DNA from 3 places in the Lentzea sp. DG1S-22 genome. Region 3 is predicted to be linked to each of the others. Evidence: riboswitches for the same ligand, from Rfam matches in the RefSeq annotation. Region 3 holds a riboswitch; each other region holds the start of a gene.
What was found. Region 3 has a riboswitch for glycine ahead of gcvP (aminomethyl-transferring glycine dehydrogenase). Riboswitches for the same ligand answer to the same signal wherever they lie in the genome.
Positions count from the first base shown of each region.

Region 1: another riboswitch for glycine. It lies ahead of gcvT (glycine cleavage system aminomethyltransferase GcvT); the one in region 3 lies ahead of gcvP (aminomethyl-transferring glycine dehydrogenase).
Region 2: another riboswitch for glycine. It lies ahead of gcvH (glycine cleavage system protein GcvH); the one in region 3 lies ahead of gcvP (aminomethyl-transferring glycine dehydrogenase).

Region 1 is NZ_CP143276.1:7,794,125-7,797,737, reverse strand. It holds gene glyA (serine hydroxymethyltransferase) at 1-840, opposite strand, end outside; gene gcvT (glycine cleavage system aminomethyltransferase GcvT) at 854-1,948, opposite strand; glycine riboswitch at 2,048-2,135, opposite strand; glycine riboswitch at 2,137-2,242, opposite strand; gene V1227_RS37090 (DUF3817 domain-containing protein) at 2,288-2,590, opposite strand; gene V1227_RS37085 (hypothetical protein) at 2,605-2,988, opposite strand; partial or broken gene V1227_RS37080 (helix-turn-helix transcriptional regulator) at 3,078-3,571, opposite strand.
Region 2 is NZ_CP143276.1:6,997,870-7,001,482, reverse strand. It holds gene V1227_RS33265 (L-serine ammonia-lyase) at 1-995, opposite strand, end outside; gene gcvH (glycine cleavage system protein GcvH) at 1,039-1,422, opposite strand; glycine riboswitch at 1,486-1,580, opposite strand; gene ald (alanine dehydrogenase) at 1,806-2,918, shown strand; gene V1227_RS33250 (TetR/AcrR family transcriptional regulator) at 2,974-3,613, opposite strand, start outside.
Region 3 is NZ_CP143276.1:8,106,160-8,109,772, forward strand. It holds gene V1227_RS38630 (MerR family transcriptional regulator) at 1-557, shown strand, start outside; gene V1227_RS38635 (Clp protease N-terminal domain-containing protein) at 645-1,616, shown strand; glycine riboswitch at 1,673-1,768, shown strand; glycine riboswitch at 1,772-1,871, shown strand; gene gcvP (aminomethyl-transferring glycine dehydrogenase) at 1,920-3,613, shown strand, end outside.

The sequences.
Region 1 (3,613 bases), 310 kb from region 3:
GGCGGCGTGCTTGAACGCCACGGCCTTGGCCGCGATCACGTGTTCCAGCGGACCGCCCTGCTGGCCGGGGAACACCGCCGAGTTGATCTTCTTGGCGATGTCGGCGTCGTTCGACAGGATCACGCCGCCGCGGGGGCCGCCGAGGGTCTTGTGCGTGGTCGTCGTGGTCACGTGCGCGTGCGGCACGGGCGACGGGTGCAGGCCCGCGGCCACGAGGCCCGCGAAGTGCGCCATGTCGACCATCAGGTACGCCTCGACCGAGTCCGCGATGCGGCGGAACTCGGCGAAGTCCAGCTGGCGCGGGTAGGCGGACCAGCCGGCCACGATCAGCTTCGGGCGGTGCTCGGTCGCGAGGCGCTCGACCTCGGCCATGTCGACGCGGCCGTCTTCGTCGGAGACGTGGTACGGCACGACGTTGTAGAGCTTGCCGGAGAAGTTGATGCGCATGCCGTGCGTCAGGTGGCCGCCGTGCGCGAGGTCCAGGCCGAGGATCGTGTCGCCGGGCTGCAGGAGCGCGAACATGGCGGCCGCGTTGGCCTGGGCGCCCGAGTGCGGCTGGACGTTCGCGAAGCCGGCGCCGAAGAGCGACTTGATGCGCTCGATGGCGAGGCGCTCGACGACGTCGACGTGCTCGCAGCCGCCGTAGTAGCGGCGGCCGGGGTAGCCCTCGGCGTACTTGTTGGTGAGCACGGAGCCCTGGGCCTGCAGCACGGAGACCGGGGTGAAGTTCTCCGAGGCGATCATCTCGAGGGTGCCCTGCTGGCGCGCCAGCTCGGCCGCGACGGCCTCGGCAACCTCGGGGTCGTACTCCGCGAGGGAGGCGTTGAACTGGTCGGACATCTGGAGGATCTCCCTACTTGGCGCGCTTGTAGAACGGAAGTGCGACGACCTCGACCGGCTGCTTCTTGCCGCGGACGTCCACCAGCAGTGAGGTGCCCGGCTCGGAGCTCGCACGGGTCACGTAGGCCATCGCGACCGAGTAGCCGAGGGTCGGGGACAGGGCGCCCGAGGTGACCTCGCCGACGACCTCGTCGCCGTTCAGCACCGCGTAGCCGTGGCGCGGGGCGCGCCGCTCGGGGGTCTTCAGTCCGACCAGGACCGAGTCCACACCGGACTCCGCCACCTTCGCGAGGGCGTCGCGGCCCACGAAGTCACCCGGCTTGTCGAGCTTCACGACGCGGCCGAGGTTCGCGTTGTAGGGCGTCAGCGACGTGGTGAGCTCGTTGCCGTACAACGGCATCCCGGCTTCGAGGCGCAGCGTGTCGCGGCAGCCGAGTCCGCACGGCTTGAGCTCGTGCGGCTGGCCCGCCTCCAGCAGCGCGGCCCACACGGCCGAGGCGTCGGCCGGGGCGACGAACAGCTCGAAGCCCTCCTCGCCGGTGTAGCCGGTGCGCGCGAGCAGCGCCGGGACGCCCGCGACGGTCGACGGGTACGAGGCGTAGTACTTCACCGTCGAGAGGTCGGTGTCGGTCAGGCCGGCGAGGATCTCGACGGACTTCGGGCCCTGGACCGCGATCAGCGCGTAGTCGGTCGACCTGTCCGCGACGGCGGTGTCGAACCCGGCGGCGCGCTCCACCAGCGCGTCGGCCACGACCGCGGCGTTGGAGGCGTTCGCGACGACCATGAACTCCTCGTCGCCCAAGCGGTACACGATCAGGTCGTCGATCACGCCGCCATCGGCCTGGGTGATCATCGTGTAGCGCGCCTTGCCGACGGCCAGCGCGGAGATGTGGCCGACGAGCGCGTAGTCGAGCGCCTCGCCCGCCTGCGGTCCGGTCAGGACGATCTCACCCATGTGCGTGAGGTCGAACAGGCCCGCCGAGGTGCGCACCGCGTGGTGCTCGGCGAGCTCGGACGAGTAGCGCAGCGGCATCCGCCAGCCCGCGAAGTCGGTGAACATCGCGCCGAGCTGCTCGTGCTCGGCGTTCAGAGGCGTGAGGCGGGACATCAGAACGCTCCTTGAGGGTGCGCCGAAGAGCCGGAGCAGGCCGGCTGAGGCAACAGAAGAATGACACGGTCCATCAGAGACTCCTCGTCTGAGAGAGCCTCCCCCTCTGTCATGAGCCTGAGAGCTTCACCACCGGAGTGGCTTGCACCGTGGGCGAGGCTGCTGACGAGCCTGCTTTCCAGAGTTGCCTTCGTCGCGCGGTACGGGGACCTGAGAGATTCCGGGGAGGAGTTGCTCCTTCGGCGCTCCCCACGCCGGAAACCGGCAGCGGTGGAGCTCTCCCGCGCGACATCGACGGCCGTGTTCAGTTGGTTGCCCCAGACGCTAGCAGGCCGAACGTCACAGCGGCACGCCCTGCGCCGTCTTCTCGACCACCTTGCGCTCCGCCCAGAACGACAGGAACGGGATCGTGCCGGCGATCAGCACGAGCGCCGTGCCCTTGATCGACCAGCGCAGCTTCAGCGCCAGGTCTACGGAAAGCACCAGGTAGATGGCGTAGAGGAAGCCGTGGACCGGGCCGACGACCTTCATCGCGCCGTCCATGTCCGCGGCGTACTTGAGCACCATCGCCACGACCAGGAGCAGCAGGAAGACACCGACCACGTAAGCCATGACCCTGAACCGGGTCAACGCACCCTTCATCTGCCCGCCTTCGCTCAACGACCGTCCCGCGCGTTGAGGTTCGCGAGCATGCGGTTGTAGGCCGCGAGCTCCGCGTCTTCTTCGTCGTCGAAGTGCTCGACGGGCGCGGGTTTGACGGCGTCAACGGTAGTCACCGGCTCGGCGGCGGCCGCAACCGGCTCCGGTGCGGAGAGAGCCTCGTCACGGCGCTGGCGTGCCAGGCGGCGGAAACGCCACACCATGAAGAGGGGGAAGAGGCCGAAGAGCGGCCACTGGAGCACGTACCCGAGGTTCTGGAACGTGCCGCTGGAGGACTCGAAGCGCTGCCACTGCCAGTACGCGAGCCCGCAGCAGACGATCAGCGCCGCCAGACAGGCGAGCGCGATCAGCACACGCTGGGGAGTAAGGAGGCCGCGCACGACCTCCACACTACTGGGGTGAGGCCTCCTGACAGGAGGCCACCCGTGGGGATGGGTACAGGGCTGCCGCCTCCGGCAGCCCGTTCCTCTTATGCCACGCCGTCCCGGCGCTGCCTCTGCAGACGTGCGACGCACCAGGCCGCGGCGGAGCCACGGCGAAGGTGCTGGAGAACCGTCATCGGTCCCAGGCGCCTCCCGAGGTCGGCGGGCGTGAGGCCGGCCGCGCGGTAGTCGAGCGCGCGCTGGTCCAGCGGGCTGATGCCCGCGTCCCACCACTGCTCGGCCTCGGCGACGTCGCCCACCAGCTGCCAGTAGCTCGCCGCGGCGGCGAGCAACGCCTCGGGTGCCTCCGGCGCCCGCTTGCGCATCGCGGCCACGTAGGCCGGATCCGCCGAGTCGACCTTGACCAAGCCACGCGGCCCGCTCCGTGCGGCACCCCGCTGCACGGGGATGCCCGGCGCCGAGGGGGAGCCTCAGCGAGCCACGCGTTCTTGATCCGGTTCACCTCCTGCATCTCTGCGTCATCAGACCGTTCAGCCGCCCACTGCTTCAAGAGCTCGTGGACCCCGGAGTCCTCGACCATCCATGCCTCCTCGTCGGTCGGGGATCGGCCATTGCAGCGGAA
Region 2 (3,613 bases), 1.1 Mb from region 3:
ATCGACGCGTTCTCCTTGAACAGCACGCCGATCGCGCCGGCGGTCAGCAGGAAGCGGACCACGCCGTCGTCCGAGGCTCCCGGCACGAACTTCGTGTAGTAGTGCAGGACCGCGGGGACGATGCCGGCCGCGCCGTTGGTCGGCGCGGTGACGACGCGGCCGCCCGCGGCGTTCTCCTCGTTGACCGCCAGCGCGAAGAGCGTGACCCAGTCCATGACGCGCAGGGGGTCGGTGACGAAGTGCTCGCCCTCCAGGCGTTTGCGCATCTCGGCGGCGCGGCGGCGGACCTTCAGGCCGCCGGGCAGGATGCCGTGCTCGGTGCAGCCGCGTTCGACGCACTCCTGCATGACGTGCCAGATGTGCAGCAGTCCCGACCGCACCTCTTCTTCCGTCCGCCACGACAGCTCGTTGGCCATCATGATCTCGCTGATCGACAGGCCTGTCTCGCGGCAGCGCGCGAGCAGCTGGTCGCCGGTGAGGAACGGGTGGGGCAGCGGCGTCGAGTCGGGCTTGATGCGGTCGGTGCCGGAGGCGTTCTCGTCGACGACGAACCCGCCGCCGATCGAGTAGTAGACGGCGTGCTCGACGGACTCGCCGCCGCTGAACGCCTCGAAGCTCATCCCGTTGGGGTGCAGCGGAAGTGACTTGCGGCGGTGCATGACGAGGTCGCGGTCGTGCACGAACTCGATCTCGTGCGTGCCGCCGAGCCGGAGCCGTCCGCCGCCGACGATCTCCTCGACGCGGTGGGCGGCGACGGTGGGGTCGACCTCCTCGGGGAGGTTGCCCTCGAGGCCCAGGAACACGGCCTTCGGGCTGCCGTGGCCGTGGCCGGTCGCGCCGAGCGAGCCGAACAGCTCGACGTGCACGCGGTCCACTTCGGACGCACGCGCACCGAGCTTCTCGACGAACATCGCCGCCGCGCGCATCGGGCCGACGGTGTGGGAGCTGGACGGTCCGATGCCGACGGAGAACAGGTCGAAAACGCTGATCGCCACTGATCAGTCCTTCGTGGTGGTGGAGCGGTCGGTCGGGCCCATGTCAGCCGGTCTGGGTGAGCTCGGCGTACTTGGCCGCCGTGAGCAGGTTCTCGGCCGACTCGACGCGGACCTTGAACAGCCAGCCGGCGCCGTACGGGTCGTTGTTCACGATCGCCGGGTCGTCGACGACGGCGCTGTTGACCTCGATCACCTCACCGGTGACGGGCGAGAACAGGTCGCTGACGGACTTGGTGGACTCGAGCTCGCCGCACACCTCGTTGGTGACGACCTTCGCACCGACCTCGGGCAGCTGCACGAAGACGATGTCGCCCAGGGCGTCCGCCGCGTACTCGGTGATCCCGCAGGTCAGCGGGTCCTGGGTACCCGGCGTCCAGTCGACCCACTCGTGCTCGGTGGTGTAGAGCAGGTTCTCGGGGAACTGCACGGCGCGACTCCTCTGGCTGTGACGGGTCAGGACACTTGCGCCCCCTCCGCCGTGCAGAGTTGCCTACCCCGAGTGGTCTTGCTGCCTGAGAGTGTGCGGGAGCTTGCCCCTTCGGCGCCCCGACCGACGTTCGTCGGGGTCTCTCCCACTCGGGTTCTGGCGCTGTCGCGCCGCGGCCGGTCTTCAGTTCTCAGGGGCGAACGCTATGTGCGGCCCCCGCCGGGTGTCAACGCGGACGGGTCGAGTCACACGCGAGCGCAAACCAGGTGGCTCTGTCCCAAGTGAACAACCGCACCCGTGCTCGATAGTGCGATTCGCACAGTGACATGACCTTCCCACTGCCCCACATTGTGAGATGTCGGCCACCGAACGGAGGAGTCATCGTGCGGATCGCAGTTCCCCGCGAGATCAAGAACCACGAGTACCGCGTCGCTCTCACCCCTGCCGGTGCGCACGAGCTGACGAGCCGCGGGCACGACGTGTTCGTCGAGCAGGGCGCCGGTCTGGGCTCCGCGATCACCGACGAGGAGTACCTCGCCGCGGGCGCCAAGGTCCTCGCGACCGCCGACGACGTCTGGGCCGAGGGCGACCTGGTCCTCAAGGTCAAGGAGCCGATCGCCGAGGAGTACCCCCGCCTGCGCGCCGGCCAGACCCTCTTCACGTACCTGCACCTCGCCGCCGACAAGCCGCTGACCGAGGCGCTGCTGGCGTCCGGCACCACGGCCATCGCCTACGAGACCGTGCAGCTGCCGAACCGCGCGCTGCCGCTGCTGGCCCCGATGTCCGAGGTCGCGGGCCGCCTTGCCCCGCAGGTCGGCGCGTTCTCGCTGATGAAGCCCTCCGGTGGCCGCGGCGTGCTGCCCGGTGGCGTCCCCGGTGTCGCCCCGGCCCGCGTGGTCGTGATCGGCGGCGGTGTGGCCGGTCTCAACGCCGCGACCATCGCCGTGGGCATGGGCGCGGACGTGCAGATCCTCGACACCAACGTCGACCGGCTGCGCCAAGTCGACGCCCAGTTCGCCGGCCGCCTGCGCACGCTCGCCTCGAACTCGTTCGCGATCGAGCAGGCCGTCCGCGAGGCCGACCTCGTCATCGGCGCCGTGCTCGTCCCCGGTGCCGCCGCGCCGAAGCTCGTCTCGAACGCGCTGGTCGCCGAGATGAAGCCGGGCTCGGTGCTCGTCGACATCGCGATCGACCAGGGCGGCTGCTTCGAGGACTCGCGCGCCACCACGCACGCCGAGCCGACCTACGAGGTCCACAACTCGGTGTTCTACTGCGTCGCGAACATGCCGGGCGCCGTCCCGCGCACCTCGACCTACGCGCTGACCAACGTGACGCTGCCCTACGCCGTCGCGCTGGCCGACAAGGGCTGGGAGAAGGCGCTGAAGGACGACCGTTCGCTCGCCCTGGGCCTCAACGCCCACGCCGGCAAGCTGACCAACGGCCCGGTGGCCGAGGCGACCGGCCTCGCGCACACGCCGCTGGAGTCCGTGATCTGAGAGCCACCCCGATGAATGAGGCCCCCGCACGCGTGAACCGCTGCGGGGGTTTCGCCTACCTGAGGGCTTCGACGCGGGCCTTGACGCCTTCGATCACGCAGTCCAGGCCGAACTCGAACTGCCGCTCCAGCGACCACAGCTCGCCCTCGTCGAGCATCGCGACGTACCGGGGGTGCTTGTCCCGGTACAGGTCGGCGATCTTGTCCATGTCCGGCGGTGGCGAGTCCATCCCGCCGCGAGCGATGAAGTTGACCTCGGCGATCGCGTACCCGTTGACGAAGCTGCCCACCGTGGCGATCGACTGGGCCGCCGCGACGGTCGACAGCCCGGCGCGCAACATCGGCCCGAACATGGCGTCCGCGTAGGCCACGGCGTTCGGGCCGATGGTGTTGAACTCCCCGATCCCGCGGATCCACCACGGGTGCTTGAGCGCGAGCTGACGCAGCTCGCGCATCATCGCGCGCACCGCGGTCTCCCAGTCGGTCTCGGGGTCGGGGAGGGTGAACTCGCCGTAGACCTCGTCGAGGCACAGCTCGATCAGCGCGTCCTTCGTCGGCACGTGCCAGTACAGCGACATCGGCGCCGCGCCGAGTTCCGCGGCCAGCTTGCGCATCGACAGCTTCTGCAGACCGTGCTGGTCCAGCAGTTCCAGGGCCTTGCGGACGATCGCCTCGCGGCTCAGGCCGAGGGGCTGC
Region 3 (3,613 bases):
AAGCGCCCTTGAGGGCCGGATCCGGGCTGCAGGGTGAGCTGTTCCCGGACTCCTCGCTGCCGGACGAGCTCGTCGGCTACCGAGGACCCGCGGCGTGCCAGATCGCGGGCATCACGTACCGGCAGCTCGACTACTGGGCCCGCACCGGGCTCGTCGCCCCGACGGTCCGGATGGCGCACGGCTCGGGCAGCCAGCGGCTGTACTCGTTCAAGGACATCCTGGTCCTGAAGGTCGTGAAACGGCTCCTGGACACCGGTGTCTCGCTGCAGAACATCCGCGTCGCCGTCGACCACCTGCGCCGGCGCGGCGTGCAGGACCTGGCGAGGATCACGCTCTTCTCCGACGGCACGACCGTCTACGAGTGCACCTCGCCGGAGGAGGTCGTGGACCTGCTGCAGGGCGGTCAGGGCGTGTTCGGCATCGCGGTGAGCGGTGCGATGCGCGAGATCTCCGGCACGATCCACGAGTTCCCGGCCGAACGTGCGGACGGCGTCGAGATCGCGCCGATGACCGAGGACGAGCTGACCCGCCGCCGCCGCGAGCGCGCCACCGGCTGACCGGCCCGGTGACCGTGGCCGACCGGCGCCTGTCCGTGGCCGGTCGGCGGACGCGCCGGGGACGGGTCCGTCCCTAGCGTTCCCGGCATGACGCACACTCCTTCGTCGCAGGTGGTCAAGGTCCTGGCCGCGGCCGTCCGGCGCGCCTCCCGCCACGGGTTCGGGTTCGTCGGCACCGAGAACCTGCTGATCTCCCTGATCGACACGACCGGTCCCGGCCGCAAGCTCGGCGCGAAGTCGCTGGGGGCGCTGGCGATGGCGCGGGGGACCGAGCACTGGGCCGACGACGACGGTGGTGTCGTCGGCGAGTCCCACCCGGACGTCACGGCGCTGATGAGCGCCGCCCACCACCACGCTCGCGTCGAGGCCGTTCTGCCCGTGAGCCGCGCGTTGGAGGATTGTCTGCGTGCGGCTGTGGCCCAGGCCGGCGACGGTGTTCTGACCACGACCCACCTCGCCCTGGCGTTGCTGTCGCTCGAGTCCGGACGGGCCGCCGACCTGTTCCTGGTGCGCGGGGTGGATCCCGGGGTGACGGCCGCCGCCGTGCGGGCCGATGCCGCGCGGCGCTACGCCGAGGTCGAGGAAGCACCCGCGGTCTGGCTGCTGCGCAAGGCGGGAGCCCTGGAAGGGGAGTCCGGTGGCGGGTACGTGGGCTGGCTGACGAAGCTCGTCGCACGGGGTCAGGGGCTCGGCGGACCGGTGCTGACGGTGGTGCGCAACGAGGCCGAACGGCTGGCCGTCGCCGGGAGGCGGGACGTCTCGTCGCGCGACCTCGTGGAGGCGGTGCTGACGGTCGACCACCAGCTGGCCGTCTCCGGGCGGCGGCTGAGGCCGGAGTTCGAGTCGGGTGGCGCGGCGGCGTTGCGCGAGGCGGGAGTGGACCCGGCCGCGTTGCCCTCCGGCGGTGGCGCGGTGGAACGCGCCGTGGAGCGGGCGAAGCTCGTCGCCGCGCGGCGCGGGGACGCGGTCGTGGGCACCGCGCACCTGCTCGCGGCGGTGCGCGACGACCCCGCGGACCCCGTCGCGGCGGCGCTCACCGGTCTCGCCGTTGAGACGTAGGTCGCGTCTCTAGCGACTGGGCGGGCTGCCTGCGGGTATTCTTCGCGGGTAGTCGCTGAACTCAGGCGGGAGAGACCGGGCTTCGAACCCGGCGCCGAAGGAGCAAGTCCCTCCCCGGGAACCTCTCAGGCATCCAGGACCGCCGAGCGAGACGCCTCTGGAAAGTGGATCCCCGCAAGGGAATCCCGCCGACGGTGAAAGCCCGGTCCCGCACCGGGTGAACCTCTCAGGCGCCCTTGAAGGGTACGGACAGAGCGGGGAGGGCACCAGGACACGTGTGCCCTCAGCCCCCGGAGGCGTTTGATGACGCAGGACCGCATTCCGCTCGCCGCTCTCGAGCACGGCACCCCGTTCGCCGACCGCCACGTCGGTCCGCGTCCCGCCGAGCTCGCGCGCATCCTCGACGTCATCGGTGTCGGGTCGCTGGAGGAGCTGGCGCAGCGCGCGGTGCCGTCGTCCATCCACGAGCGCGACCTCGTGCTGGACCTGCCCGCCCCGGCCACCGAGACCGAGGCGCTCGCGGAGCTGCGGGAGCTCGCGTCGCGGAACCGGCCGATGACGCAGATGATCGGCCTCGGCTACTACGACACCGTGACGCCGGGCGTGATCCTGCGCAACGTCCTGGAGTCGCCCGCCTGGTACACCGCGTACACGCCGTACCAGCCGGAGATCTCCCAGGGCCGCCTGGAGGCCCTGCTGAACTTCCAGACGATGGTCGGCGACCTGACGGGCCTGCCCGTCGCGAACGCGTCCATGCTGGACGAGTCGACCGCCGCCGCCGAGGCGATGACCCTCGTGCGCCGCGCCGGCCGCTCCAAGTCGAACAAGTTCGTCGTCGACGCCGACACGCTGCCGCAGACGCTGGCCGTGATCGAGACGCGCGCCGAGCCGCTCGACATCGAGATCGTCGTCGCCGACCTGTCGCAGGGCATCGAGGGCCTCGGCCTGGGCGGCGACTTCTTCGGCGTCCTGCTGTCCTACCCCGGCGCGTCCGGTGTGGTGCGCGACCAGAAGGCGCTCATCGAGGAGATCCACGCCGCCGGTGCGCAGGCCGTCGTCGCCGCCGACCTGCTGGCCCTGACGCTGCTGCGCGCGCCCGGTGAGATCGGCGCGGACGTCGTCGTCGGCACCACGCAGCGCTTCGGCGTGCCGATCGGCTTCGGCGGCCCGCACGCCGGCTACATGGCCGTCCGGTCCGGTTTGGAGCGCCAGCTGCCCGGCCGTCTCGTCGGTGTCTCCGTCGACGCCGACGGCTCGCTGGCCTACCGCCTCGCGCTGCAGACGCGTGAGCAGCACATCCGCCGTGAGAAGGCCACGTCGAACATCTGCACCGCGCAGGTGCTGCTGGCCGTGATCGCCTCGATGTACGCCGTCTACCACGGCCCCGAGGGCCTGCGCGCCATCGCGACCCGCGTGCACCGCCTGGCCACCGTGCTCGCCACGGGCCTGTGCGAGGCCGGGCTGGACGTCGTGCACGGCGAGTTCTTCGACACCGTCGAGGTCCGCGTTCCCGGTGAGGCCGCCGCCGTCGTGGCGAAGGCCCGCGAGGCCGGCATCAACCTGCGCCTCGTCGACTCCGACGTCGTCGCGATCGCCTGCGACGAGAAGACCACGCGGGCGCACGTCGTCGCGGTGTGGGAGGCCTTCGGCGTCACCGGGTCCGATGTGGACGCGATCGACGCCGACACCGCCGACGGCATCCCGGCCGACCTGCGCCGCACGTCGGACTACCTGACCCACCCGGTCTTCCACTCGCACCGCTCCGAGACGGCGCTGCTGCGCTACCTGCGCGCGTTGTCCGACAAGGACGTCGCCCTGGACCGCAGCATGATCCCGCTCGGCTCCTGCACGATGAAGCTCAACGCCACCGCGGAGATGGAGTCCATCACGTGGCCGGAGTTCTCGACGCTGCACCCGTTCGCCCCGGCCGAGGACGCCGCCGGTCTGCTGAAGATCGTGTCGGACCTGGAGGCCTGGCTCGCCGAGGTCACCGGCTA